3 regions of the Bacillus sp. SD127 genome follow, and region 2 is predicted to be linked to each of the others. Evidence: a T-box and tRNA genes for the amino acid it is inferred to sense, from the RefSeq annotation. Region 2 holds a T-box; the other regions hold tRNA genes.
The links. A T-box is a leader RNA that pairs with one kind of tRNA and senses whether it is charged. The one in region 2 lies ahead of thrS (threonine--tRNA ligase), so its partner is inferred to be a tRNA-Thr.

Region 1 (9,745 bases), 560 kb from region 2:
CGGGCCCCCGTCAATTCCTTTGAGTTTCAGTCTTGCGACCGTACTCCCCAGGCGGAGTGCTTAATGCGTTAGCTGCAGCACTAAGGGGCGGAAACCCCCTAACACTTAGCACTCATCGTTTACGGCGTGGACTACCAGGGTATCTAATCCTGTTCGCTCCCCACGCTTTCGCTCCTCAGCGTCAGTTACAGACCAGAGAGTCGCCTTCGCCACTGGTGTTCCTCCACATCTCTACGCATTTCACCGCTACACGTGGAATTCCACTCTCCTCTTCTGCACTCAAGTTCCCCAGTTTCCAATGACCCTCCCCGGTTGAGCCGGGGGCTTTCACATCAGACTTAAGGAACCGCCTGCGAGCCCTTTACGCCCAATAATTCCGGACAACGCTTGCCACCTACGTATTACCGCGGCTGCTGGCACGTAGTTAGCCGTGGCTTTCTGGTTAAGTACCGTCAAGGTACCGCCCTATTCGAACGGTACTTGTTCTTCCCTAACAACAGAGCTTTACGATCCGAAAACCTTCATCACTCACGCGGCGTTGCTCCGTCAGACTTTCGTCCATTGCGGAAGATTCCCTACTGCTGCCTCCCGTAGGAGTCTGGGCCGTGTCTCAGTCCCAGTGTGGCCGATCACCCTCTCAGGTCGGCTACGCATCGTTGCCTTGGTGAGCCATTACCTCACCAACTAGCTAATGCGCCGCGGGTCCATCTGTAAGTGGTAGCCGAAGCCACCTTTTATGTTTGAACCATGCGGTTCAAACAAGCATCCGGTATTAGCCCCGGTTTCCCGGAGTTATCCCAGTCTTACAGGCAGGTTACCCACGTGTTACTCACCCGTCCGCCGCTAACATCAGGGAGCAAGCTCCCATCTGTCCGCTCGACTTGCATGTATTAGGCACGCCGCCAGCGTTCGTCCTGAGCCAGGATCAAACTCTCCGATAAAGTAGTTTGACTGACTACGCACATTGCTGTGCGATTTATATTAAAACTTGAATTAACAGGTACGTTTTGTCTTGTTTAGTTTTCAAAGATCATTTTGTTACCGCTTTGTTAAAGCAACTTTATTAGTATACAATGTCGCTTTTTCAAAGTCAACAACATTTTTTAAATCTTTTTTTGGTGGAGCCTAGCGGGATCGAACCGCTGACCTCCTGCGTGCAAAGCAGGCGCTCTCCCAGCTGAGCTAAGGCCCCGTAAAAATGGTCGGGAAGACAGGATTCGAACCTGCGACCCCATGGTCCCAAACCATGTGCTCTACCAAGCTGAGCTACTTCCCGATTTCCCATATTGATAAAATATATGGCGCGCCCGAGAGGAGTCGAACCCCTAACCTTTTGATCCGTAGTCAAACGCTCTATCCAATTGAGCTACGGGCGCATTTTCACTTGTATCAACATCCCGTTGGGATGAAAAAATGGAGCGGAAGACGGGATTCGAACCCGCGACCCCCACCTTGGCAAGGTGGTGTTCTACCACTGAACTACTTCCGCATATCGCAATAAAAAAAGCTTTCTCCTTTTTGAGAAACCTTGGTAAGAGTAATGCATTTAAATAAAGCTTCCAAGCGGGCTCGAACCGCTGACCTCTTCCTTACCATGGAAGTGCTCTACCTGCTGAGCTATGGAAGCAATGGCTCCGCAGGTAGGATTCGAACCTACGACCGATCGGTTAACAGCCGATAGCTCTACCACTGAGCTACTGCGGAATGATATAAGCTTCATAAACAAACATGGTAGAAATAGATAAAACTGCTTGGCGGCGTCCTACTCTCACAGGGGGAAACCCCCGACTACCATCGGCGCTGAAGAGCTTAACTTCCGTGTTCGGCATGGGAACGGGTGTGACCTCTTCGCTATCGCCACCAAACAATTGAGAGTGTTCTCTCAAAACTAGATAACAGGTGTGACATCATTAGAAATTAGGTTAAGTCCTCGATCGATTAGTATCTGTCAGCTCCATGTGTCGCCACACTTCCACCTCAGACCTATCAACCTGATCATCTTTCAGGGATCTTACTTCCTTGCGGAATGGGAAATCTCATCTTGAGGGGGGCTTCATGCTTAGATGCTTTCAGCACTTATCCCGTCCGCACATAGCTACCCAGCGATGCCCTTGGCAGAACAACTGGTACACCAGCGGTGCGTCCATCCCGGTCCTCTCGTACTAAGGACAGCTCCTCTCAAATTTCCTGCGCCCGCGACGGATAGGGACCGAACTGTCTCACGACGTTCTGAACCCAGCTCGCGTACCGCTTTAATGGGCGAACAGCCCAACCCTTGGGACCGACTACAGCCCCAGGATGCGATGAGCCGACATCGAGGTGCCAAACCTCCCCGTCGATGTGGACTCTTGGGGGAGATAAGCCTGTTATCCCCGGGGTAGCTTTTATCCGTTGAGCGATGGCCCTTCCATGCGGAACCACCGGATCACTAAGCCCGACTTTCGTCCCTGCTCGACTTGTAGGTCTCGCAGTCAAGCTCCCTTGTGCCTTTACACTCTGCGAATGATTTCCAACCATTCTGAGGGAACCTTTGGGCGCCTCCGTTACCTTTTAGGAGGCGACCGCCCCAGTCAAACTGCCCACCTGACACTGTCTCCCCGCCCGATAAGGGCGGCGGGTTAGAAGGTCAATACAGCCAGGGTAGTATCCCACCGATGCCTCCACCGAAGCTGGCGCTCCGGTTTCCAAGGCTCCTACCTATCCTGTACAAGCTGTACCAACATTCAATATCAGGCTGCAGTAAAGCTCCACGGGGTCTTTCCGTCCTGTCGCGGGTAACCTGCATCTTCACAGGTACTATAATTTCACCGAGTCTCTCGTTGAGACAGTGCCCAGATCGTTGCGCCTTTCGTGCGGGTCGGAACTTACCCGACAAGGAATTTCGCTACCTTAGGACCGTTATAGTTACGGCCGCCGTTTACTGGGGCTTCAATTCGCACCTTCGCTTACGCTAAGCGCTCCTCTTAACCTTCCAGCACCGGGCAGGCGTCAGCCCCTATACTTCGCCTTACGGCTTCGCAGAGACCTGTGTTTTTGCTAAACAGTCGCCTGGGCCTATTCACTGCGGCTCTCTCGGGCTTGCACCCTAACAGAGCACCCCTTCTCCCGAAGTTACGGGGTCATTTTGCCGAGTTCCTTAACGAGAGTTCTCTCGATCACCTTAGGATTCTCTCCTCGCCTACCTGTGTCGGTTTGCGGTACGGGCACCTCTCACCTCGCTAGAGGCTTTTCTTGGCAGTGTGGAATCAGGAACTTCGCTACTAAATTTCGCTCGCCATCACAGCTCAGCCTTATGGGAAACGGATTTGCCTATTTCCCAGCCTAACTGCTTGGACGCGGATATCCAATACCGCGCTTACCCTATCCTCCTGCGTCCCCCCATTGCTCAAATGGTGAGGAGGTGGTACAGGAATATCAACCTGTTGTCCATCGCCTACGCCTTTCGGCCTCGGCTTAGGTCCCGACTAACCCTGAGCGGACGAGCCTTCCTCAGGAAACCTTAGGCATTCGGTGGAGGGGATTCTCACCCCTCTTTCGCTACTCATACCGGCATTCTCACTTCTAAGCGCTCCACCAGTCCTTCCGGTCTGGCTTCACAGCCCTTAGAACGCTCTCCTACCACTGTTCGAAGAACAGTCCGCAGCTTCGGTGATACGTTTAGCCCCGGTACATTTTCGGCGCAGAGTCACTCGACCAGTGAGCTATTACGCACTCTTTAAATGGTGGCTGCTTCTAAGCCAACATCCTGGTTGTCTAAGCAACTCCACATCCTTTTCCACTTAACGTATACTTTGGGACCTTAGCTGGCGGTCTGGGCTGTTTCCCTTTCGACTACGGATCTTATCACTCGCAGTCTGACTCCCAAGGATAAGTCATTGGCATTCGGAGTTTGACTGAATTCGGTAACCCGGTAGGGGCCCCTAGTCCAATCAGTGCTCTACCTCCAAGACTCTTACCTTGAGGCTAGCCCTAAAGCTATTTCGGAGAGAACCAGCTATCTCCAGGTTCGATTGGCATTTCACCCCTACCCACACCTCATCCCCGCACTTTTCAACGTGCGTGGGTTCGGGCCTCCATTCAGTGTTACCTGAACTTCACCCTGGACATGGGTAGATCACCTGGTTTCGGGTCTACGACCACGTACTCATGCGCCCTATTCAGACTCGCTTTCGCTGCGGCTCCGCATCTTCTGCTTAACCTTGCACGGGATCGTAACTCGCCGGTTCATTCTACAAAAGGCACGCCATCACCCATTAACGGGCTCTGACTACTTGTAGGCACACGGTTTCAGGATCTCTTTCACTCCCCTTCCGGGGTGCTTTTCACCTTTCCCTCACGGTACTGGTTCACTATCGGTCACTAGGGAGTATTTAGCCTTGGGAGATGGTCCTCCCGGATTCCGACGGAATTTCACGTGTTCCGCCGTACTCAGGATCCACTCTGGAGAGAACGAAGTTTTGACTACAGGGCTGTTACCTCCTATGGCGGGCCTTTCCAGACCTCTTCATCTACCTCGTTCCTTTGTAACTCCGTATAGAGTGTCCTACAACCCCAAGAGGCAAGCCTCTTGGTTTGGGCTAATCCCGTTTCGCTCGCCGCTACTCAGGGAATCGCATTTGCTTTCTCTTCCTCCGGGTACTTAGATGTTTCAGTTCCCCGGGTCTGCCTTCTCATATCCTATGAATTCAGATATGGATACCACTCCATTACGAGTGGTGGGTTTCCCCATTCGGAAATCTCCGGATCAAAGCTTGCTTACAGCTCCCCGAAGCATATCGGTGTTCGTCCCGTCCTTCATCGGCTCCTAGTGCCAAGGCATCCACCGTGCGCCCTTTCTAACTTAACCGTTAAAAAGAATCACTATGTGATATCTTGTGTTACTAATTGAATGTGATGTCTACTGTTATCTAGTTTTCAAAGAACACGTTTCGAAGGAATGATCCTTCAAAACTAAACAAGACAGGGAACGTTCTGTTTATAAGACCCAAGGTCTTATATTCCGTAAATATCCTTAGAAAGGAGGTGATCCAGCCGCACCTTCCGATACGGCTACCTTGTTACGACTTCACCCCAATCATCTGTCCCACCTTCGGCGGCTGGCTCCATAAAGGTTACCTCACCGACTTCGGGTGTTACAAACTCTCGTGGTGTGACGGGCGGTGTGTACAAGGCCCGGGAACGTATTCACCGCGGCATGCTGATCCGCGATTACTAGCGATTCCAGCTTCACGCAGTCGAGTTGCAGACTGCGATCCGAACTGAGAACAGATTTGTGGGATTGGCTTAACCTCGCGGTTTCGCTGCCCTTTGTTCTGTCCATTGTAGCACGTGTGTAGCCCAGGTCATAAGGGGCATGATGATTTGACGTCATCCCCACCTTCCTCCGGTTTGTCACCGGCAGTCACCTTAGAGTGCCCAACTGAATGCTGGCAACTAAGATCAAGGGTTGCGCTCGTTGCGGGACTTAACCCAACATCTCACGACACGAGCTGACGACAACCATGCACCACCTGTCACTCTGCCCCCGAAGGGGACGTCCTATCTCTAGGATTGTCAGAGGATGTCAAGACCTGGTAAGGTTCTTCGCGTTGCTTCGAATTAAACCACATGCTCCACCGCTTGTGCGGGCCCCCGTCAATTCCTTTGAGTTTCAGTCTTGCGACCGTACTCCCCAGGCGGAGTGCTTAATGCGTTAGCTGCAGCACTAAGGGGCGGAAACCCCCTAACACTTAGCACTCATCGTTTACGGCGTGGACTACCAGGGTATCTAATCCTGTTCGCTCCCCACGCTTTCGCTCCTCAGCGTCAGTTACAGACCAGAGAGTCGCCTTCGCCACTGGTGTTCCTCCACATCTCTACGCATTTCACCGCTACACGTGGAATTCCACTCTCCTCTTCTGCACTCAAGTTCCCCAGTTTCCAATGACCCTCCCCGGTTGAGCCGGGGGCTTTCACATCAGACTTAAGGAACCGCCTGCGAGCCCTTTACGCCCAATAATTCCGGACAACGCTTGCCACCTACGTATTACCGCGGCTGCTGGCACGTAGTTAGCCGTGGCTTTCTGGTTAGGTACCGTCAAGGTACCGTCCTATTCGAACGGTACTTGTTCTTCCCTAACAACAGAGCTTTACGATCCGAAAACCTTCATCACTCACGCGGCGTTGCTCCGTCAGACTTTCGTCCATTGCGGAAGATTCCCTACTGCTGCCTCCCGTAGGAGTCTGGGCCGTGTCTCAGTCCCAGTGTGGCCGATCACCCTCTCAGGTCGGCTACGCATCGTTGCCTTGGTGAGCCATTACCTCACCAACTAGCTAATGCGCCGCGGGTCCATCTGTAAGTGGTAGCCGAAGCCACCTTTTATGTTTGAACCATGCGGTTCAAACAAGCATCCGGTATTAGCCCCGGTTTCCCGGAGTTATCCCAGTCTTACAGGCAGGTTACCCACGTGTTACTCACCCGTCCGCCGCTAACATCAGGGAGCAAGCTCCCATCTGTCCGCTCGACTTGCATGTATTAGGCACGCCGCCAGCGTTCGTCCTGAGCCAGGATCAAACTCTCCGATAAAGTAGTTTGACTGACTACGCACATCGCTGTGCGATTTATATTAAAACTTGAATTAACAGGTACGTTTTGTCTTGTTTAGTTTTCAAAGATCATTTATGCCGCTTAACGAAGCAGCTTTATTACTATAACATCCAGCTTCTTTTAAGTCAACACCTTTTTAAAAGGTTAATGAAGCTTTTATTTGTTGTCAGCTGTTCATCAGCGACGAATAATAATATAACACGGATATTATCAAATGGTCAATAACTAATTTAATCTGTTTTAAAGAGACTTTTTATCAGTTATATTCGTTTGGCCAGGCACATAAGATGTAACACAAGAAAGATGGACAAGATAAGGAGGCATCATCAGTGAATCACTTCTATGTGTGGCACATAAAACGCGTTAAACAATTTATCATTATACTTATCGCCGCATTTGCTGCAGCCAGCTTTTTTTATATCCAAAGAGCTGTCCCGCTCCCTGTGTTTTCGACTGACAGCGGACCGAAAGCCATTTATAAAGGAGAAACAGATTCAAAAGACATTGCTCTTACCTTTGATATCAGCTGGGGCGATGAGAAAGCCGAGCCTATTCTTAATACCCTGAAAACCAACGGCATCAAAAACGCGACGTTTTTTCTTTCCGCTTCTTGGGCCGAGCGCCACCCGGACACGGTGGCTCGCATTGTAAAGGACGGCCATCAAATAGGAAGTATGGGTTATGCTTATAAAAACTATGCCAATCTAGAGGATAGTGAAATAAAAAAGGACATTAACCGTGCGCGGACTGCCTTTGAAAAATTAGGAATCAAAGACATACGGCTCCTAAGACCTCCTACCGGTCAGTTCAATAAAAATGTCCTATCAATCGCAAAGCAGTATAACTATACAGTCGTTCACTATAGTGTGAACTCCCATGACTGGACGAATCCAGGCGTTGAAAAAATCGTCGATAATGTAAACCGTCAAGTTTCAGGAGGAGACATTATTCTTTTACACGCCTCAGACTCAGCTAAACAAACAGAAGAGGCCCTGCCTGAGATTATCCATCATATGAGAGAAAAAGGTTTAAAAAATGTCAATGTGGGAGATCTCATTGCAAACACAGATGCTAAATCCGCCGAAGTAAAATAAATTATTTCGCTGCAAACTTCGGCAGCATCAGCAATTGAAAAGCATTACACGCCATTAACGGAAAGAGCATTAAGTAAAGCCAGTCCTCATCATTTACTCTGAGCGCAGGAAACCATTCCAATGCAGTGATCACAACCATTAAAAATAAAGATGACACAAACGTTTTCTTTGAGGACTGCTTTTGTTTTATATAAGCGGTAAGCAAACCGAAGATCAATAAAAATAACGGCAGCCAAGCATAGCCAGCCATTGACTCTCCTCTATCTCCGAAAAATAAAAACCGCACGTACATTAAATCAAAAGCGACAAACAGGATGAAAAACAGCTGCAATAAATTCCATAATGATGAAGATCTTAATATTTCGAGTGCAAACCGGTGAACTGTTAAAAACACGAAAAAACCCATTTGACTGATGACACTAAAAATCATGCCGACACCGATAAACCAAAATAAAACAGAGAAAATCTGGCCCGCTTCAAAATTCAGAAACAGCTCCTTATATCCCCCCCATTTTAAAGCAAAACCCACAACACTTGTGACAACCGCTCCGACAGCTAAAATAGAAAAGAAAAAACGAACTAAGCCACGGCTTTTCATTTCTTTATTCAACCCCTCAAAAATCGCAGATCGCGATATTTTGTTATGTATAATTCCAACCGGATGAATCATATTAAAAGTAAGATAAGTATGTGAAAGGAGCTTAAGCATGTCAAAAGCCAAAACGCTATTGATGGGCTGTTTTTTGATATTATCTGTAACAGCTTGCGCTCCAAAAGACCAAGCAGCGGATATGGATTATGATCAGACCAAAAAAATGGTTGTTGATATATTAAAAACAGATGATGGAAAGAAAGCAATTAAGGAATTATTAAACGATGATGCGATGAATGAAGCACTGGTGATTGATCAGGATGCCATTAAAGGAACAATAGAAAAAACACTCACCTCTAAAAAAGGTGCGGATTTTTGGAAAAACATCTTTGAAGACACTGAATTTGCGGAAAGCTTTGCTAAAACCCTTCAAACAGAGCATGAAAAAGTAATTAAAAAGCTGATGAAGGATCCGGATTACCAGAAAATGCTGATGAGTGTTATGCAGGACCCGGGAATGAATAAAAAATACAGCGAACTGGCAAAAAGCCAAGAATTCCGCAGTTATTTAGAACAAGTAATTACCGAGACACTTTCTAGTCCGCTTTACAAAAAACAGTTCGAAGATGAGCTGAAAAAAGCAGCAGCAGAAACCGCTAAAGAAGGTGAGTAAAGGGAAGCCGGGATCAAAAAATCCCGGTTCGCCTTTTTATATTTGCACTTCCATTTTTTCAACGACTTTTTTTGCAATGTCATGATATATTTCACCGATTGAATGGCTTTCGTCATAAACAGACGGAGCAAATTGGTCTTTATCCCAATCAGGCTGTTTTAACGGTATTCTGCCGAGCAAAGGCACTTTAAGCTCCTCAGCAAGTTTATCTCCGCCGCCTTTGCCAAAGACATATTCTCTTTCCCCGGTCTTTGCACTTTCATAATAAGCCATGTTCTCTATGACGCCAACGACCTCATGATCTGTTTTAATAGCCATAGACCCTGCTCTGGCCGCAACAAAGGCTGCAGTCGGGTGCGGCGTTGATACGATAATTTCTTTACTGCTCGGAAGCATCGTATGTACATCAAGTGCGACGTCCCCTGTTCCAGGCGGAAGATCGAGAACGATATAGTCTACTTCTCCCCATTCTACTTCGTGGAAAAAGTTGTTGAGCATCTTGCCCAGCATTGGCCCTCTCCAGACGACAGGAGCATTTTCTTCAACGAAGAAACCCATCGACATGACCTTTACACCGAAGCGTTCAACAGGAAGCAGTTTGTCTCCTTCAATTGTTGGACGCACTGTAATGCCCATCATATCCGGCACACTAAAGCCGTAGATATCCGCGTCAATTAAACCGACCTTTTTCCCAAGCCGAGCCAGAGAAATAGCAAGGTTCACTGACACAGTTGATTTGCCTACTCCGCCTTTTCCGCTCGCTACAGCAAGGAAAACCGGCGGGTTATCCATATTTAACA
Region 2 (9,745 bases):
AAATCATCGGGCGAAAGAAGCTGCAAAAAATGATTTATATTGCGAAGAAAATGCAGTTTCCTTTCTATGAGAAATATGATTTTCACTTTTACGGGCCGTATTCGGAGGAACTGACGCTCCAAATTGAAGAGCTGTGCAACCTTGGATTCCTGCATGAGGTAAAGGAAAAAAAGGGCGGCTACTTTCAATACCGTTATTCGCTGACAGAGACGGGCTCCGCGTTTTTAGACCACGCCGATCTTGATATGCCTGATATCAAGCACTATATTGACAGTGTAAACAACCGTTCATCACGGTTTTTAGAGTTGGTCTCCACGATTCTTTACTTTGACGGGCTTGAGGCTGAGGAAAAGAAAGAGAAGGTATTTACAATCAAAAGCAAGCAAAAGTATACCAATGAAGAATATGACGAAGCGCTTCAATACATAGAAGAGCTGAAGCAGATTTGTTAACCATATCAAGCAAAAGAAATGAATCGTTTCTTTTGCTTTTTTTATTGACAAAACCTGCTAATGGATCTATTGTAGATAATAGTTATCCATAATGAACCAGGAGGGAACATAATGAAAATGAAATCGGGAATGGAGCAGGGAGTTTCTGTGCTGCTGTTACTGTCACGGCTGCCCGTGCAGGCTTCTTTAACATCAGAGGCGATCAGCCAGCGCTTGCACATGTCTCCGTCATATCTGAAAAAGCTGATGAGAACTTTGGTGCAGGCTGGTTTGGCAGAGTCCATACCAGGTACGAAGGGAGGCTTTACGATTACGAAGCCATTGACGGATATTACCCTCTATGATGTCTATCAAGCTGTTGAAGGAAGAGGTTCCATGTATCAAGGAAAAGGCCTTTTGCCATCTGTATTTGAGAGCGGAAATCCCTGTGTGCTGGAGACGGTAATGGGGGATATTGAGGATAAATGGGCTTCGCTCATGAAGGAAGAAACCTTGCAGGGTGTCATGAACAGAATCGGGGAGCTTTATGACCTCGAAAAAATTGATGATTGGGTACATCATCAGCTGAAAGGGCAATGGCAATGAAAAACAGCGGGCCTTTACATCAATCAGGATCAACAGGCATCTCAGTGTTAATCGTGCTCGCTCTCGGTTTTCTCATGGCTACGCTTGATGTAACCGTGGTGAATGTTGCAATTGCTGATATGAAAAACGTTCTTTCCCTTTCAATTTCAGGTGTGACGTGGGTTGTAGACGGGTACATGCTTACATTTGCTTCGCTTCTGCTGGCCGGCGGTGCGCTGGCTGACCGTTACGGCTCAAAGACCATTTATATGCTGGGTTTGGGCGTTTTTGTTCTTGCCTCATGTCTATGCGCTGTAGCAGCAAATGGCCAAATGCTGATCGCAGGTCGGCTGTTGCAGGGACTTGGCGCGGCTTTGTTTATGCCGAGTTCACTCAGCCTTTTGGCTGCCTCTTACCCCGATGAACGGGTTCGGGCCAAAATGTTTGGCTTGTGGGCCGCTCTCGTCTCCGCCGCCTCCGGACTGGGGCCTTTTATCGGCGGTGTTCTGGTGAATGCGGCAGGGTGGCAGAGTATTTTTCTGATCAATGTGCCATTAGGGGTTGCGGCGCTTATTTGCGCCTATCGAACGCTCAGCAGTTTCCCGGGAAAAGGCAGCCGGGTGAATATCACAGGGCATCTGCTTGGAATGGCGGCTCTCGGATTTCTTTCATTTGCGCTGATACAGGGCGCTTCAATAGGCTGGAGTTCGCTCACCATTCTCGGTGCTTTCGCGGCGGCGGTTTTGGCGTTTGTGCTTTTTCTTCTGAGAGAAATTTTTTCGGCAACATCTATTCTTCCTGCGTCATTATATAAAAATGGACGTTTCTCGGCAGCGCAGTTCGTTGGGTTTTTGCTGAATTTTGCTCTTTTCGGCGGTATGTTTATGCTAAGTCTATTTTTGCAGGAAGCAAGAGGCGCAAGTTCCTTTTTAGCGGGAGTCGAACTATTGCCGATGATGGCTGTCTTTGTGGTCGGAAATCTGCTGTTTGCCCGGCTGGCGAACCGTTTTGAAGCGGGGCTTCTTATGTTTGTTTCAATGGCTGTCAGCTGCATCATGGCATTGCTGTTATTTGTCATGGTTTCTCCGGATTTGCCTTACTGGCAGCTTGCGGTTCTGACATCTGTCATGAATCTTGGTGTCGGCATTACGGTTCCTGCCATGACGGCTGTGATTATGAAGACAGCGGGACAGGAGCATGCCAATATCGCAGGAACAGCTTTAAATGCCAACCGGCAAATCGGGGCATTGGTTGGCGTAGCGGTTTCCGGAGTGGTCATTCATCTGTCCGCCACTTGGTACACCGGAGCTGGGTTTACGTTTTTGATGATGGGCGCGGCATACAGTCTGGCCGCATTCCTTGTGTGGCGGTTTCTGACTTTTCATAAAGAAACGTCCGCTTCCGCATCATCTTAAAATCGTCCATTGTCTTTTCAAGGAATATATAGTAAGATATATGAAATTATTCAAACAGGCACTGATAAGGACACGAGATGCTTTTTACGGTTTCCAGAGAGGGAAGGATCAGCTGAAACCTTCCTAACGCAGAGAAAGCAGCTTACCGCCTTTGAGCCGTATCGGGGAAATTAAGTATCTGATACCGTCATGCTGCGTTACAGCACCGAGCCGACGAACATGTATGTTTGTTGGGAATTTGGGTGGAACCACGAATTTTAACACATTCGTCCCTTGTGAGGGATGGATGTGTTTTTTTATATGAGTCAATATATGCGATGAAAAGGACATGAATGATGTTTACGGTTTTCAGAGAGGGAAGAAAAGGTGCGAGCTTCCCAGCTTAGGAATATCATTTACCGCCTTGGAGCAGCGTTGGGGAACAGTCAGTATCCAATGCCGTTTATGCTGCGTTACAGCACCGAGCCGATGAACATGAAAGTTCGTTGGGAACTTGGGTGGAACCACGGGTTAATCACACACACTCGTCCCTTATAAGAGGGACGGGTGTGTTTTTTTATATACATATAGAAATGCGATGAAAAGGACATGAATGATATTTACGGTTTTCAGAGAGGGAAGGAAAGGTGCGAGCTTCCCAGCTTAGGAATATCATTTACCGCCTTGGAGCAGCGTTGGGGAACAGTCAGTATCCAATGCCGTTTATGCTGCGTTACAGCACCGAGCCGATGAACATGAAAGTTCGTTGGGAACTTGGGTGGAACCACGGGTTAATCACACACTCGTCCCTTACAGAGGGACGGGTGTGTTTTTTTATATACAACAATTAATAAGGAGTGTTTGAAATGAGTAAACATGTTAGTATTCAGCTTCCGGACGGACAGGTAAAGGAATATCCGAAAGGCACTACAGTCAAAGAGGCGGCTGCGTCCATCAGCTCCAGTTTGGAAAAGAAAGCAGCAGCGGGACAGGTTAATGGCCGGCTCGTTGATGTCAGCTTCAAGCTGGAGGAAGATGCTGAGCTTTCAATTATCACACTGGATTCTCCAGAAGGCTTGCAGGTGCTTCGCCATACATCAGCGCATGTGCTGGCTCAGGCAGTGAAACGGCTGTACGGCGAAGTATCTTTGGGAATAGGGCCTGTCATTGAAGACGGATTTTATTATGATATGAAGCTTGATCGGAGTCTGACTTCCGGAGATGTAGAGACCATCGAAAAAGAGATGAAGCATATTATAAACGAAAATATGGATATCAAGCGAATAGAGGTTTCTTACGAGGAGGCTGAAGCGCTTTTTGCAGAGAAAGGCGAGCCGTTTAAGCTGGAAATTTTGAAAGACATTCCGGGCGGGGAGAAAATGACGCTGTATCAGCAGGGAGAATTTGTTGACCTGTGCCGCGGGCCGCATCTTCCTTCAACAGGAATGATCAAGGCGTTCAAATTAACACGGGTGTCGGGTGCTTATTGGCGAGGAGACAGCCAAAATGAAGTCCTTCAGCGGGTGTACGGTGTTGCGTTTCAAAAGAAAAAAGATCTCGAGGCGCATCTGCATATGCTGGAAGAAGCAGCGAAACGGGATCACCGCAAGCTGGGAAAACAATTAGAGCTGTTTATGTTCTCGGAAGAAGCTCCGGGAATGCCGTTTTATTTGCCAAAAGGGCAGATTGTCCGCAATGAGCTGGAACGCTTTTCGCGTGAACTGCAAACAAATGCCGGCTACGCCGAGGTGCGTACGCCGTTTATGATGAATCAGCGGTTATGGGAGCAGTCGGGGCACTGGGACCATTATCGCGACAATATGTATTTTTCGGAAGTAGATCAGACTGCATTTGCAATGAAGCCGATGAACTGCCCCGGCCATATGCTCATCTTTAAAAACAGCCTGTACTCCTATCGGGATCTGCCGATTCGTATGGCGGAGTTCGGCCAGGTGCACCGCCATGAATACAGCGGTGCTCTAAACGGAATGCTCCGCGTCCGGACGTTCTGCCAGGATGACGCGCATATCTTTGTTCGGGAGGATCAAATCGAGAGTGAAATTAAAGAAGCCATTCGGCTGATTGACGAGGTATACCGCACATTCGGTTTCGAGTATACGGTTGAGCTTTCCACTCGCCCGGAGGATTCATCAGGTGAAGACAGCGTGTGGGAAATGTCTGAAAACGCCTTGAAACACGTCCTTGAGGATCTGGGTCTTCCTTATGAAGTAAACGCAGGGGATGGAGCGTTTTACGGAGCGAAAATCGATTTTCATATTAAAGACGCTCTGAAGCGGAGCCACCAATGCGCCACAATCCAGCTTGATTTTCAAATGCCGGAAAAATTTGATTTAACATATATTAATGAGCACAATGAAAAGGTTCGTCCCGTCGTCATTCACAGAGCGGTATTCGGCTCAATTGACCGTTTCTTCGGCATTCTGATCGAGCATTTTGGCGGAGCTTTTCCAGTCTGGCTTGCGCCGGTGCAGGTCCAAATTATACCGGTTTCTCACGTTCATATGGACTACTGCGAAAAGGTGCAGTCTGAGCTAAAGCGGCTCGGGATAAGAGTCAATATTGATGAACGCAATGAAAAGCTTGGCTACAAAATCAGAGAATCACAGATGCAGAAAATCCCGTACATGCTGGTGCTTGGGGATCAGGAAGTGAGTGAAAAGGCGGTAAACGTCCGTCAATTCGGACATCAGAAGAGTGAACAAGTTCCTTTTCAGGTATTTAAAGAGAATATTGTCGAACAGGCGAAAAATCGAAGCATGTAGGAGAAAAGTTGCGAATTCGCTGTTTGCTTTTTTGACTTTCCCTATCTGGTATCAGTAAAATAATAAGTAATCATATCGTTCGTATGTTATGAATGCATCTCGAAATGGGGAAATCTACATGGATCATGACAAACTGGAAGCAAATTTGCTGGATCACGCACTAACAAAATATTTGAAAAGCACGAAACTATTAGATGAAGCCACCGTTCCGAAACATGTGAATAATGTAAGAGGATTTATTCTGCGGATTATATATCGACACGGGAGCTGCACCATAAAGGACATTCTAAAAGAGGTCACGCTGTCTCCGTCTGCCACCACAACCGCTCTGAATCACTTAGAGCAGGAAGGGTTTATTAAGAGATCCAGAAATAACAATGACCGCCGGACCGTTTGGATTACGCTTTCTGAATCGGGGCAGGCAGCGGCTCTTCAGATGATTCAAAATCGCCAGCAGCTGATTGACGGCATGTTTGAACGTTTGACTGCCGAAGAGAAGGCAGCGTTTTTAGCTATTATTGAAAAAATGACGAAATAGAGATGAAAAAGCCGGCTTGCGAAGCGCCGGCTTTATATCAGATTATTCCATATCGCTTAGGCGTTTGCCTGCGACCGCGTAATGGTCTTTTCTCATTTCTTCTATAAAGACAACAATTTTTTCTTCAGAGGCACCGGTCGTTTCTTTCACGGCCTCTGTTACTTTCTCAACTAGATTGCGTTTTTGCTCGTCTGTACGGCCTTCAAGCATTTTGACGGTTACGTATGGCATAGGTGTGAATCCTCCTTTATATCGTTTCCTCTCTTTAGGAAAAGAGGCTTCTTATAGTATACTGAATAAAGTAAATTCTTGCATTTTTAGAAAGAGGGATCATCTCACTTGGACCGTTTTTTATATTACCCGTTGTCTCTAATGCCATATCTGGTCATTACCTTAATTGTTTCGTTTACAATGCATGAACTCGCTCACGCCTATGTCGCATATAAATTTGGTGACAATACGGCGAAAAAAGAAGGAAGACTGACGCTGAATCCTATCAAACACCTTGATCCGTTCGGGACCATTTTGATCCTGGTGGCCGGCTTTGGATGGGCTCGCCCTGTTCCCGTCAATCGCCGTTTCTTTAAGAAACCTCGTCTGGCCGGCGTACTCGTATCCATTGCCGGGCCGATCAGTAACCTGATTCTTGCGTTTATCGGTTTCTCTTTGTTAGTGTTGATGCATGCTTACGGAATGGAACTGCTTGCGGCATTCAGTACAGGACTGGACCAGTTCTTTTCAATCTGGATACAGCTGAACCTCATTCTGTTTTTATTTAATCTGCTGCCGCTGCCGCCGCTCGACGGCTATCGTATTATTGAAGATCTCGTCCCGCCGGGGGCGCGTGCCAAGATGACGCAAGCGGAAAGCTACGGCTTTATCGTCTTTTTGGTACTGTTTGTGACACCGCTCGGATCCTACGTGCTTTGGCCAATGCTCAATGCCGGAAGAGATTCGATTTTACATTTGTTTTCAGCGATATTTCAACCGCTTTTGTAGGAGGTAGAACTCATGGAAGAAAAAAAGAAAAAATCAATCGGGTTTAATATTATCAAAAGTGATCCGACAGACGGACACGGAGGCTTCGGCGTAGGGGCACTCAGCCTGGATAATATTTCACCTGTATTCGTTGATGTAGGGGAAAAAGAAGCGTTCGTTGATATCGGCGCGATGCATGCCCGCAGCGTCGTTGAAAAAGGCATTAAATTTCTGCCTAATAAAGAAGAAGTTCCAAACGGCAAACCATACTGGCTTGTGTGGGTGACGATTGACAGAAGAGAAGAGGGCCCTTATTACGCAGGGGTAACAGCCTGTGAACTGACGGTCGACAGAAGCATCAGAAGAGGCTACAAATCGCTCCCGGAGCATGTGAATCTGATGGATAAATCGATGAAACGGAACATTATCATTGATCAAATGGATGACAGCTCGAAGCAAGTACTTGGCGAATTTCTGAAAAACCATGACCTAGGCCTGTGGGAACGCTCTTCTGACGAATTGAAAAAAGGACTGCTTCCAGAAGAAAATTAATTTGTGAACTTTCTGTGAACTTTTAGAAAATTTGAATTATTTTCTGTGAACATTGAGTAAACTGGTGATACAGAAATAGGACATGGAAAATCCCGAGCCGAACCAAGACTCGGGGTTTTTCATTTTTTTTTTTGGCAGATAGGAGAGAGATATCATGTTTCAAACCATGAGGATTGGTGATTGGGTCATTGAAGCGGACGTGGAGGAAACGAGAAGGCAGTATGCGAAAGATATTTAAGATATGTGCGGGTGTCTTCTCTGTGAAAATGACCGGGAAGCAATGATAACACTGCCGCGTGAGAAGGCGCAAATGTTTGAGGATTTTGGTCTTCAGCCGTCTCTTTGTACGGAAATTAATGAATTTGGGCCGGAGGGTGACCGTCATCTTTATGTGGCCAGCTATTTTATTGTCGGACGTATTATAGAATGGAAAAAAGAATGGGATCCGGACCGTAACTGGTATATATCATTTGAAGTGCCGAGAGATGACCGCTTTATCCCCGAAGGATTCCCGAAACCCGTTCTCCAGCTTGACTGCGTGACGCTGCTCCCATGGATAATGGAAGAACCATATTAAATAACCCGGCATTCAAGCAGCCGGGTTATTTTTTAATGATTCCGTCCCAGCCATTTGTCCCACCACTTTTTCGGGGAAGCGGGCTTTTCCTTGACTGGATGCTGGTCTTTTGTTTGTTTGACAGGCTCTGAGCCGTAGCACACATTCGCTGGCTCTGTGCCTTTCACAAAATACGTGTAATGCTTGGCTGCGCAGCCGGGGCCGGAGGAGTAGCCTGTTGCCGGATCGATGTAGACGCCGGTCACGCCTTTTGGCGGTTTAAAGGCTGTTTCTGGTTCTCCTTTGAGCGCATCCTCCATAAACTCCGCCCAAATGGTTTTGGCGTAGTTTTTTTCTGCGACTGAGTCAATGGTGCTGTTTTTGTCATAGCCCGTCCATACACCCGCAGCCAGCTTCGGGTTGAAGCCGATCATCCAGCTGTCTGCGCTTGTTGTGCCTGATTTTCCCGCATAGGTTCTAGTCAGGCGATCCGCGATTGTCCGTCCTGTCACGGATGTATAGCCGTTTAAATCTGTATCAAACATGCCTGTCATCATATTAGCGGTTACAAAGGCAGCTTTTTCATCCAGCACTTGTTTATGCTGATTCGGGCTTTCGTACAGTACATGTCCGGCCGCATCAGTCACCCTTGTGATAAAGGTCGGTTCGATTTTCTTTCCGCCATTTGCCAGCATGGCATAGGCGTTGACCATCTCAATCGGGCGCACCGGTTCCGTGCCGAGGGCCAAGGATGGCAGCGCTTGGAGCTGCGCGGTGATGCCAAATTCCTTTGCCGCCTGAACGAGCTTGTTCATTCCGAGAAAGAGATGGGTTTTCACAGCATAAATGTTGTCAGACAGCGCCAGGGCCTGAAGAAGCGTAATCGGTTTGTTTGCGTAGTAACCGTTATAGTTGCTTGGAGAATAGGTTTCTCCCTTTGCATCGATTTGAAACTCGGTTTCTTCGCTTTTCATCAGTGTCACTGGCGTAAACCCGCTCTGAATCGCTTTATAATACAGTAACGGTTTGATTGTCGAAGCTGGCTGGCGTTTCGCCTGTGTCGTCCGGTCAAACGGGCTTTTTTGATAATCTCTGCCGCCGACAAGAGCGAGAACGTTTCCTGTGCGTGGATCAATGGCTGAAAATCCGACTTGAATGTCAGAACCGGCGTTAACCGTTTCGGTAATGGTTTCCTCGGCAATGCGCTGAAGCCGTTTATTCACGGTTGTATACACATTTAACCCGCTCGTTTCAATTTGCTCCCGTGTCATGCCGAGTTTTTTTTCCAGGTCTCTCATCGCATTATCATAGAAATAAGGCGCTTTTCTGCTGATGGCGTGTTTATTCAACGGTTGATAGGAAAGAGGCTCCTTGATCAGCTCGTCCGCTTTTTTGCGGCTGATCATCTGCTGCTTTTCCATCATCCGCACAATTGTTTTTTGGCGATCCTTGGCCTTTGTTTCATTGACATAAGGCGAATAGCCGGAAGGGCCTTTCGGAATACCGGCCAAAAGCGCCGCCTCCGCATCTGTCAGGTTTTTGGCATGCTTGCCGAAATAGAGGCGGGACGCGGCTTCGATGCCATAGGCGCCGTGGCCGTAGTATATCGTATTTAAATAGCCTTCTAATATCTCGTCCTTAGAATAGTTTTGTTCCAGACGAATGGTATAGAATGCCTCATTCCATTTGCGTTTCCACGTTTTGTCGTGTTCAAGATACAGGTTTCTCGCATATTGCTGGGTAATGGTGCTTGCGCCCTGAACCTTGGCCAGCGCTTTTAAGTCGGCCAGCGCCGCACCGGCCATGCGTTTATAATCAAAGCCATGGTGATCATAGAAGTTCTGGTCTTCAATCGCCACCGTCGCTTTTACAATCGTCGGATTCATGTCTTTTAAGGGGACCCAATAGCGTTTTTCGCCATAGTTCGT
Region 3 (9,745 bases), 490 kb from region 2:
CAGAACACAACTGCTGATATCATTGATATTAACATGGGATGCCCAGTACCAAAGATTACAAAATGTGATGCGGGAGCAAAATGGCTTCTCGATCCCGATAAGATTTATGAAATGGTTTCTGCAGTAGTGGATGCCGTCGATAAACCAGTCACAGTGAAAATGAGAATGGGCTGGGATGAAGACCACATTTTCGCGGTGAAAAACGCACAGGCTGTCGAGCGTGCGGGCGGAAAAGCAGTTGCACTTCACGGCCGTACAAGAGTGCAGATGTACGAAGGAACTGCAAACTGGGATATTATCAAAGAAGTAAAACAATCTGTATCGATACCGGTTATCGGGAACGGCGATGTCAAGACGCCGCAGGATGCTAAGCGTATGCTTGATGAAACAGGAGTAGACGGGGTCATGATCGGCCGTGCCGCGTTAGGCAATCCGTGGATGATTTACCGTACGGTTCAATACCTTGAAACAGGTGAATTAAAAGAAGAGCCGCAAGTACGCGAAAAAATGGCGGTATGCAAACTGCATCTTGACCGCCTGATTAACTTAAAAGGTGAAAATGTAGCGGTAAGAGAAATGAGAAAACACGCTGCATGGTATCTGAAAGGCATAAGAGGCAATGCGGAGGTTCGTAATGGAATCAATCATTGCGAGACAAGAGAAGAGCTTGTACAGCTTTTAGATGCATTTACTGTTGAAGTTGAGGCAAAAGAGCTTCAAGACGCAAAAGTAGGATAACACTCACCTCTATTTGCTGCTCACTGCCAGTTTTACGCTGGCAGTTTTTCTGCTTTTTTCATGAAACAATATCTGTAATGGAGTGATAACAATGAGTCAAGAAGAGCATAATCATGAAGAATTGAACGACCAGCTGCAAGTCAGACGCGACAAAATGAATCAGATGAGAGAAAACGGTATAGATCCATTCGGCGCACATTTTGAAAGAACTCATCAATCTGAGCAAATTATTGCGGCATATCAAAATCTAACGAAAGAAGAGTTAGAGGAAAAAGCGATTGAAGTCACAATCGCAGGCCGTATGATGACAAAACGCGGCAAAGGAAAAGCCGGCTTCGCGCACCTTCAGGATTTAGAAGGTCAAATTCAAATCTACGTAAGAAAAGACAGTGTTGGTGACGACCAATATGAAATCTTCAAATCTTCCGACCTTGGCGACCTTATCGGCGTAACCGGAAAAGTGTTCAAAACAAATGTAGGCGAACTGTCTGTAAAAGCAACATCATTTGATTTGCTGACAAAAGCGCTTCGTCCGCTGCCGGATAAATACCATGGTTTAAAAGACGTTGAGCAGCGCTACCGTCAACGCTACTTGGATCTTATCGTAAATCCAGACAGCAAACATACGTTCATTACACGCAGCAAGATCATTCAAGCGATGAGAAGATACCTTGATGATCATGGATACTTAGAAGTAGAAACACCAACTATGCACAGCATTCCAGGGGGAGCCTCCGCGCGTCCGTTCATTACCCATCATAATGCTTTAGATATTCCGCTCTACATGCGTATTGCGATTGAACTGCATCTGAAACGCTTGATTGTCGGCGGTTTAGAAAAAGTATATGAAATCGGCCGTGTTTTCCGTAATGAAGGCGTCTCTACACGCCATAACCCTGAATTTACAATGATTGAATTATATGAAGCGTATGCTGACTATAAAGATATCATGAGTTTAACTGAAAACCTTGTCGCTCATATCGCACAAGAGGTGCTTGGCACGACGACAATCCAATACGGGGAAGAGCAAATCGAACTGAAACCTGAGTGGAAAAGAATCCATATGGTTGACGCAGTCAAAGAAGCGACAGGCGTTGACTTCTGGGAAGATGTAACTGTTGAGCAAGCCCGTGAATATGCAAAAGAGCATAGTGTAGAGATTAAAGACTCTATGACAGTGGGCCATATTATAAACGAATTCTTCGAACAAAAAATCGAGGAAACGCTTATCCAGCCAACGTTTATTTATGGACATCCAGTAGAAATTTCTCCTCTTGCTAAGAAAAATCCAGAGGATCCGCGCTTCACAGACCGTTTTGAACTGTTTATCGTAGGCCGTGAGCACGCAAATGCATTCACAGAGCTAAATGATCCTATTGATCAAAGAGAACGCTTTGAAGCCCAATTAAAAGAACGAGAAGAGGGTAATGATGAAGCTCATTTAATGGATGAAGACTTCGTTGAAGCCCTGGAGTATGGCATGCCGCCAACAGGAGGCTTAGGCATCGGGATTGATCGCCTGGTCATGCTGCTTACGAATGCTCCTTCGATCCGAGATGTACTGTTATTCCCGCAAATGAGACAGCGCTAATTTAAAAGAGCGTCAACCTTTCTAATAGAAGGATGACGCTCTTTTATAATTCCTTAGGTTTTTCTTCAAAAAACTATTGCACTATTATTTACAAGGTGGTATATTATTATTCGTTGCCGCTAAACAAGGCGATGACAAAAAAATAACTTCAAAAAAAGTTATTGACTTCAATGAGTCAACGAGTTATAATAATAAAGTCGCTTAAACGAAGTGACAAAATGATCTTTGAAAACTAAACAAGACAAAACGTACCTGTTAATTCAAGTTTTATTATAAATCGCACAGCGATGTGCGTAGTCAGTCAAACTACTTTATCGGAGAGTTTGATCCTGGCTCAGGACGAACGCTGGCGGCGTGCCTAATACATGCAAGTCGAGCGGACAGATGGGAGCTTGCTTCCTGATGTTAGCGGCGGACGGGTGAGTAACACGTGGGTAACCTGCCTGTAAGACTGGGATAACTCCGGGAAACCGGGGCTAATACCGGATGCTTGTTTGAACCGCATGGTTCAAACATAAAAGGTGGCTTCGGCTACCACTTACAGATGGACCCGCGGCGCATTAGCTAGTTGGTGAGGTAACGGCTCACCAAGGCAACGATGCGTAGCCGACCTGAGAGGGTGATCGGCCACACTGGGACTGAGACACGGCCCAGACTCCTACGGGAGGCAGCAGTAGGGAATCTTCCGCAATGGACGAAAGTCTGACGGAGCAACGCCGCGTGAGTGATGAAGGTTTTCGGATCGTAAAGCTCTGTTGTTAGGGAAGAACAAGTACCGTTCGAATAGGGCGGTACCTTGACGGTACCTAACCAGAAAGCCACGGCTAACTACGTGCCAGCAGCCGCGGTAATACGTAGGTGGCAAGCGTTGTCCGGAATTATTGGGCGTAAAGGGCTCGCAGGCGGTTCCTTAAGTCTGATGTGAAAGCCCCCGGCTCAACCGGGGAGGGTCATTGGAAACTGGGGAACTTGAGTGCAGAAGAGGAGAGTGGAATTCCACGTGTAGCGGTGAAATGCGTAGAGATGTGGAGGAACACCAGTGGCGAAGGCGACTCTCTGGTCTGTAACTGACGCTGAGGAGCGAAAGCGTGGGGAGCGAACAGGATTAGATACCCTGGTAGTCCACGCCGTAAACGATGAGTGCTAAGTGTTAGGGGGTTTCCGCCCCTTAGTGCTGCAGCTAACGCATTAAGCACTCCGCCTGGGGAGTACGGTCGCAAGACTGAAACTCAAAGGAATTGACGGGGGCCCGCACAAGCGGTGGAGCATGTGGTTTAATTCGAAGCAACGCGAAGAACCTTACCAGGTCTTGACATCCTCTGACAATCCTAGAGATAGGACGTCCCCTTCGGGGGCAGAGTGACAGGTGGTGCATGGTTGTCGTCAGCTCGTGTCGTGAGATGTTGGGTTAAGTCCCGCAACGAGCGCAACCCTTGATCTTAGTTGCCAGCATTCAGTTGGGCACTCTAAGGTGACTGCCGGTGACAAACCGGAGGAAGGTGGGGATGACGTCAAATCATCATGCCCCTTATGACCTGGGCTACACACGTGCTACAATGGACAGAACAAAGGGCAGCGAAACCGCGAGGTTAAGCCAATCCCACAAATCTGTTCTCAGTTCGGATCGCAGTCTGCAACTCGACTGCGTGAAGCTGGAATCGCTAGTAATCGCGGATCAGCATGCCGCGGTGAATACGTTCCCGGGCCTTGTACACACCGCCCGTCACACCACGAGAGTTTGTAACACCCGAAGTCGGTGAGGTAACCTTTATGGAGCCAGCCGCCGAAGGTGGGACAGATGATTGGGGTGAAGTCGTAACAAGGTAGCCGTATCGGAAGGTGCGGCTGGATCACCTCCTTTCTAAGGATATTTACGGAATATAAGACCTTGGGTCTTATAAACAGAACGTTCCCTGTCTTGTTTAGTTTTGAAGGATCATTCCTTCGAAACGTGTTCTTTGAAAACTAGATAACAGTAGACATCACATTCAATTAGTAACACAAGATATCACATAGTGATTCTTTTTAACGGTTAAGTTAGAAAGGGCGCACGGTGGATGCCTTGGCACTAGGAGCCGATGAAGGACGGGACGAACACCGATATGCTTCGGGGAGCTGTAAGCAAGCTTTGATCCGGAGATTTCCGAATGGGGAAACCCACCACTCGTAATGGAGTGGTATCCATATCTGAATTCATAGGATATGAGAAGGCAGACCCGGGGAACTGAAACATCTAAGTACCCGGAGGAAGAGAAAGCAAATGCGATTCCCTGAGTAGCGGCGAGCGAAACGGGATTAGCCCAAACCAAGAGGCTTGCCTCTTGGGGTTGTAGGACACTCTATACGGAGTTACAAAGGAACGAGGTAGATGAAGAGGTCTGGAAAGGCCCGCCATAGAAGGTAACAGCCCTGTAGTCAAAACTTCGTTCTCTCCAGAGTGGATCCTGAGTACGGCGGAACACGTGAAATTCCGTCGGAATCCGGGAGGACCATCTCCCAAGGCTAAATACTCCCTAGTGACCGATAGTGAACCAGTACCGTGAGGGAAAGGTGAAAAGCACCCCGGAAGGGGAGTGAAAGAGATCCTGAAACCGTGTGCCTACAAGTAGTCAGAGCCCGTTAACGGGTGATGGCGTGCCTTTTGTAGAATGAACCGGCGAGTTACGATCCCGTGCAAGGTTAAGCAGAAGATGCGGAGCCGCAGCGAAAGCGAGTCTGAATAGGGCGCATGAGTACGTGGTCGTAGACCCGAAACCAGGTGATCTACCCATGTCCAGGGTGAAGTTCAGGTAACACTGAATGGAGGCCCGAACCCACGCACGTTGAAAAGTGCGGGGATGAGGTGTGGGTAGGGGTGAAATGCCAATCGAACCTGGAGATAGCTGGTTCTCTCCGAAATAGCTTTAGGGCTAGCCTCAAGGTAAGAGTCTTGGAGGTAGAGCACTGATTGGACTAGGGGCCCCTACCGGGTTACCGAATTCAGTCAAACTCCGAATGCCAATGACTTATCCTTGGGAGTCAGACTGCGAGTGATAAGATCCGTAGTCGAAAGGGAAACAGCCCAGACCGCCAGCTAAGGTCCCAAAGTATACGTTAAGTGGAAAAGGATGTGGAGTTGCTTAGACAACCAGGATGTTGGCTTAGAAGCAGCCACCATTTAAAGAGTGCGTAATAGCTCACTGGTCGAGTGACTCTGCGCCGAAAATGTACCGGGGCTAAACGTATCACCGAAGCTGCGGACTGTTCTTCGAACAGTGGTAGGAGAGCGTTCTAAGGGCTGTGAAGCCAGACCGGAAGGACTGGTGGAGCGCTTAGAAGTGAGAATGCCGGTATGAGTAGCGAAAGAGGGGTGAGAATCCCCTCCACCGAATGCCTAAGGTTTCCTGAGGAAGGCTCGTCCGCTCAGGGTTAGTCGGGACCTAAGCCGAGGCCGAAAGGCGTAGGCGATGGACAACAGGTTGATATTCCTGTACCACCTCCTCACCATTTGAGCAATGGGGGGACGCAGGAGGATAGGGTAAGCGCGGTATTGGATATCCGCGTCCAAGCAGTTAGGCTGGGAAATAGGCAAATCCGTTTCCCATAAGGCTGAGCTGTGATGGCGAGCGAAATATAGTAGCGAAGTTCCTGATTCCACACTGCCAAGAAAAGCCTCTAGCGAGGTGAGAGGTGCCCGTACCGCAAACCGACACAGGTAGGCGAGGAGAGAATCCTAAGGTGATCGAGAGAACTCTCGTTAAGGAACTCGGCAAAATGACCCCGTAACTTCGGGAGAAGGGGTGCTCTGTTAGGGTGCAAGCCCGAGAGAGCCGCAGTGAATAGGCCCAGGCGACTGTTTAGCAAAAACACAGGTCTCTGCGAAGCCGTAAGGCGAAGTATAGGGGCTGACGCCTGCCCGGTGCTGGAAGGTTAAGAGGAGCGCTTAGCGTAAGCGAAGGTGCGAATTGAAGCCCCAGTAAACGGCGGCCGTAACTATAACGGTCCTAAGGTAGCGAAATTCCTTGTCGGGTAAGTTCCGACCCGCACGAAAGGCGCAACGATCTGGGCACTGTCTCAACGAGAGACTCGGTGAAATTATAGTACCTGTGAAGATGCAGGTTACCCGCGACAGGACGGAAAGACCCCGTGGAGCTTTACTGCAGCCTGATATTGAATGTTGGTACAGCTTGTACAGGATAGGTAGGAGCCTTGGAAACCGGAGCGCCAGCTTCGGTGGAGGCATCGGTGGGATACTACCCTGGCTGTATTGACCTTCTAACCCGCCGCCCTTATCGGGCGGGGAGACAGTGTCAGGTGGGCAGTTTGACTGGGGCGGTCGCCTCCTAAAAGGTAACGGAGGCGCCCAAAGGTTCCCTCAGAATGGTTGGAAATCATTCGCAGAGTGTAAAGGCACAAGGGAGCTTGACTGCGAGACCTACAAGTCGAGCAGGGACGAAAGTCGGGCTTAGTGATCCGGTGGTTCCGCATGGAAGGGCCATCGCTCAACGGATAAAAGCTACCCCGGGGATAACAGGCTTATCTCCCCCAAGAGTCCACATCGACGGGGAGGTTTGGCACCTCGATGTCGGCTCATCGCATCCTGGGGCTGTAGTCGGTCCCAAGGGTTGGGCTGTTCGCCCATTAAAGCGGTACGCGAGCTGGGTTCAGAACGTCGTGAGACAGTTCGGTCCCTATCCGTCGCGGGCGCAGGAAATTTGAGAGGAGCTGTCCTTAGTACGAGAGGACCGGGATGGACGCACCGCTGGTGTACCAGTTGTTCTGCCAAGGGCATCGCTGGGTAGCTATGTGCGGACGGGATAAGTGCTGAAAGCATCTAAGCATGAAGCCCCCCTCAAGATGAGATTTCCCATTCCGCAAGGAAGTAAGATCCCTGAAAGATGATCAGGTTGATAGGTCTGAGGTGGAAGTGTGGCGACACATGGAGCTGACAGATACTAATCGATCGAGGACTTAACCTAATTTCTAATGATGTCACACCTGTTATCTAGTTTTGAGAGAACACTCTCAATTGTTTGGTGGCGATAGCGAAGAGGTCACACCCGTTCCCATGCCGAACACGGAAGTTAAGCTCTTCAGCGCCGATGGTAGTCGGGGGTTTCCCCCTGTGAGAGTAGGACGCCGCCAAGCAATTGCACGTTAGTGCAATTATGGAGGATTAGCTCAGCTGGGAGAGCATCTGCCTTACAAGCAGAGGGTCGGCGGTTCGAGCCCGTCATCCTCCACCATTTGCCGGTGTAGCTCAATTGGTAGAGCAACTGACTTGTAATCAGTAGGTTGGGGGTTCAAGTCCTCTTGCCGGCACCACTTTTATATGATATAATATTCAAGTCTCTTGTAAGAAGAGCCATTAGCTCAGTTGGTAGAGCATCTGACTTTTAATCAGAGGGTCGAAGGTTCGAGTCCTTCATGGCTCACCATTTTTAAGCGGGTGTGGCGGAATTGGCAGACGCGCTAGACTTAGGATCTAGTGTCTTTATGACGTGGGGGTTCAAGTCCCTTCACCCGCATTATATAGGATGACAGTTAAATAAAAACTGGACATCCTGTCTGCGGAAGTAGTTCAGTGGTAGAACACCACCTTGCCAAGGTGGGGGTCGCGGGTTCGAATCCCGTCTTCCGCTCCAACTATACCATCCACGCCGGGGTGGTGGAATTGGCAGACACACAGGACTTAAAATCCTGCGGTAGGTGACTACCGTGCCGGTTCAAGTCCGGCCCTCGGCATTATAATTTGCGCCCGTAGCTCAATTGGATAGAGCGTTTGACTACGGATCAAAAGGTTAGGGGTTCGACTCCTCTCGGGCGCGCCATATATTTTATCAATATGGGAAATCGGGAAGTAGCTCAGCTTGGTAGAGCACATGGTTTGGGACCATGGGGTCGCAGGTTCGAATCCTGTCTTCCCGACCATTTTTACGGGGCCTTAGCTCAGCTGGGAGAGCGCCTGCTTTGCACGCAGGAGGTCAGCGGTTCGATCCCGCTAGGCTCCACCAAAAAAAGATTTAAAAAAGTTGTTGACTTTGAGAAAGCGACGTTGTATACTAATAAAGTTGCTTTAACAAAGCGATAACAAAATGATCTTTGAAAACTAAACAAGACAAAACGTACCTGTTAATTCAAGTTTTAATAAAATCGCACAGCGATGTGCGTAGTCAGTCAAACTACTTTATCGGAGAGTTTGATCCTGGCTCAGGACGAACGCTGGCGGCGTGCCTAATACATGCAAGTCGAGCGGACAGATGGGAGCTTGCTCCCTGATGTTAGCGGCGGACGGGTGAGTAACACGTGGGTAACCTGCCTGTAAGACTGGGATAACTCCGGGAAACCGGGGCTAATACCGGATGCTTGTTTGAACCGCATGGTTCAAACATAAAAGGTGGCTTCGGCTACCACTTACAGATGGACCCGCGGCGCATTAGCTAGTTGGTGAGGTAACGGCTCACCAAGGCAACGATGCGTAGCCGACCTGAGAGGGTGATCGGCCACACTGGGACTGAGACACGGCCCAGACTCCTACGGGAGGCAGCAGTAGGGAATCTTCCGCAATGGACGAAAGTCTGACGGAGCAACGCCGCGTGAGTGATGAAGGTTTTCGGATCGTAAAGCTCTGTTGTTAGGGAAGAACAAGTACCGTTCGAATAGGGCGGTACCTTGACGGTACCTAACCAGAAAGCCACGGCTAACTACGTGCCAGCAGCCGCGGTAATACGTAGGTGGCAAGCGTTGTCCGGAATTATTGGGCGTAAAGGGCTCGCAGGCGGTTCCTTAAGTCTGATGTGAAAGCCCCCGGCTCAACCGGGGAGGGTCATTGGAAACTGGGGAACTTGAGTGCAGAAGAGGAGAGTGGAATTCCACGTGTAGCGGTGAAATGCGTAGAGATGTGGAGGAACACCAGTGGCGAAGGCGACTCTCTGGTCTGTAACTGACGCTGAGGAGCGAAAGCGTGGGGAGCGAACAGGATTAGATACCCTGGTAGTCCACGCCGTAAACGATGAGTGCTAAGTGTTAGGGGGTTTCCGCCCCTTAGTGCTGCAGCTAACGCATTAAGCACTCCGCCTGGGGAGTACGGTCGCAAGACTGAAACTCAAAGGAATTGACGGGGGCCCGCACAAGCGGTGGAGCATGTGGTTTAATTCGAAGCAACGCGAAGAACCTTACCAGGTCTTGACATCCTCTGACAATCCTAGAGATAGGACGTCCCCTTCGGGGGCAGAGTGACAGGTGGTGCATGGTTGTCGTCAGCTCGTGTCGTGAGATGTTGGGTTAAGTCCCGCAACGAGCGCAACCCTTGATCTTAGTTGCCAGCATTCAGTTGGGCACTCTAAGGTGACTGCCGGTGACAAACCGGAGGAAGGTGGGGATGACGTCAAATCATCATGCCCCTTATGACCTGGGCTACACACGTGCTACAATGGA

Region 1: it has a tRNA-Thr gene. The T-box ahead of thrS (threonine--tRNA ligase) is inferred to sense a tRNA for this amino acid. The anticodon was not compared.
Region 3: it has a tRNA-Thr gene. The T-box ahead of thrS (threonine--tRNA ligase) is inferred to sense a tRNA for this amino acid. The anticodon was not compared.

The regions. Positions count from the first base shown of each region.
Region 1 is NZ_CP191226.1:4,100,287-4,110,031, forward strand. It holds rRNA gene ACQVGS_RS21175 (16S ribosomal RNA) at 1-941, opposite strand, end outside; tRNA gene ACQVGS_RS21180 (tRNA-Ala) at 1,117-1,192, opposite strand; tRNA gene ACQVGS_RS21185 (tRNA-Pro) at 1,200-1,276, opposite strand; tRNA gene ACQVGS_RS21190 (tRNA-Arg) at 1,300-1,376, opposite strand; tRNA gene ACQVGS_RS21195 (tRNA-Gly) at 1,415-1,489, opposite strand; tRNA gene ACQVGS_RS21200 (tRNA-Thr) at 1,555-1,627, opposite strand; tRNA gene ACQVGS_RS21205 (tRNA-Asn) at 1,630-1,704, opposite strand; rRNA gene rrf (5S ribosomal RNA) at 1,750-1,865, opposite strand; rRNA gene ACQVGS_RS21215 (23S ribosomal RNA) at 1,919-4,846, opposite strand; rRNA gene ACQVGS_RS21220 (16S ribosomal RNA) at 5,016-6,565, opposite strand; gene pdaB (polysaccharide deacetylase family sporulation protein PdaB) at 6,916-7,680, shown strand; gene kbaA (KinB-signaling pathway activation protein) at 7,682-8,278, opposite strand; gene gerD (spore germination lipoprotein GerD) at 8,388-8,945, shown strand; gene salA (iron-sulfur carrier protein/transcriptional regulator SalA) at 8,982-9,745, opposite strand, start outside.
Region 2 is NZ_CP191226.1:390,387-400,131, forward strand. It holds gene ACQVGS_RS02050 (YwgA family protein) at 1-452, shown strand, start outside; gene ACQVGS_RS02055 (Rrf2 family transcriptional regulator) at 564-1,037, shown strand; gene ACQVGS_RS02060 (MFS transporter) at 1,034-2,431, shown strand; T-box leader at 2,484-2,708, shown strand; T-box leader at 2,740-2,966, shown strand; T-box leader at 3,000-3,224, shown strand; gene thrS (threonine--tRNA ligase) at 3,277-5,193, shown strand; gene ACQVGS_RS02070 (MarR family transcriptional regulator) at 5,312-5,731, shown strand; gene thmT (2-hydroxymuconate tautomerase) at 5,774-5,962, opposite strand; gene ACQVGS_RS02080 (site-2 protease family protein) at 6,071-6,730, shown strand; gene ACQVGS_RS02085 (YwhD family protein) at 6,743-7,261, shown strand; gene ACQVGS_RS02090 (hypothetical protein) at 7,542-7,838, shown strand; gene ACQVGS_RS02095 (transglycosylase domain-containing protein) at 7,871-9,745, opposite strand, start outside.
Region 3 is NZ_CP191226.1:4,170,402-4,180,146, reverse strand. It holds gene dusB (tRNA dihydrouridine synthase DusB) at 1-738, shown strand, start outside; gene lysS (lysine--tRNA ligase) at 830-2,329, shown strand; rRNA gene ACQVGS_RS21675 (16S ribosomal RNA) at 2,641-4,190, shown strand; rRNA gene ACQVGS_RS21670 (23S ribosomal RNA) at 4,360-7,287, shown strand; rRNA gene rrf (5S ribosomal RNA) at 7,341-7,456, shown strand; tRNA gene ACQVGS_RS21660 (tRNA-Val) at 7,479-7,554, shown strand; tRNA gene ACQVGS_RS21655 (tRNA-Thr) at 7,558-7,633, shown strand; tRNA gene ACQVGS_RS21650 (tRNA-Lys) at 7,671-7,746, shown strand; tRNA gene ACQVGS_RS21645 (tRNA-Leu) at 7,754-7,836, shown strand; tRNA gene ACQVGS_RS21640 (tRNA-Gly) at 7,879-7,953, shown strand; tRNA gene ACQVGS_RS21635 (tRNA-Leu) at 7,968-8,053, shown strand; tRNA gene ACQVGS_RS21630 (tRNA-Arg) at 8,063-8,139, shown strand; tRNA gene ACQVGS_RS21625 (tRNA-Pro) at 8,163-8,239, shown strand; tRNA gene ACQVGS_RS21620 (tRNA-Ala) at 8,247-8,322, shown strand; rRNA gene ACQVGS_RS21615 (16S ribosomal RNA) at 8,496-9,745, shown strand, end outside.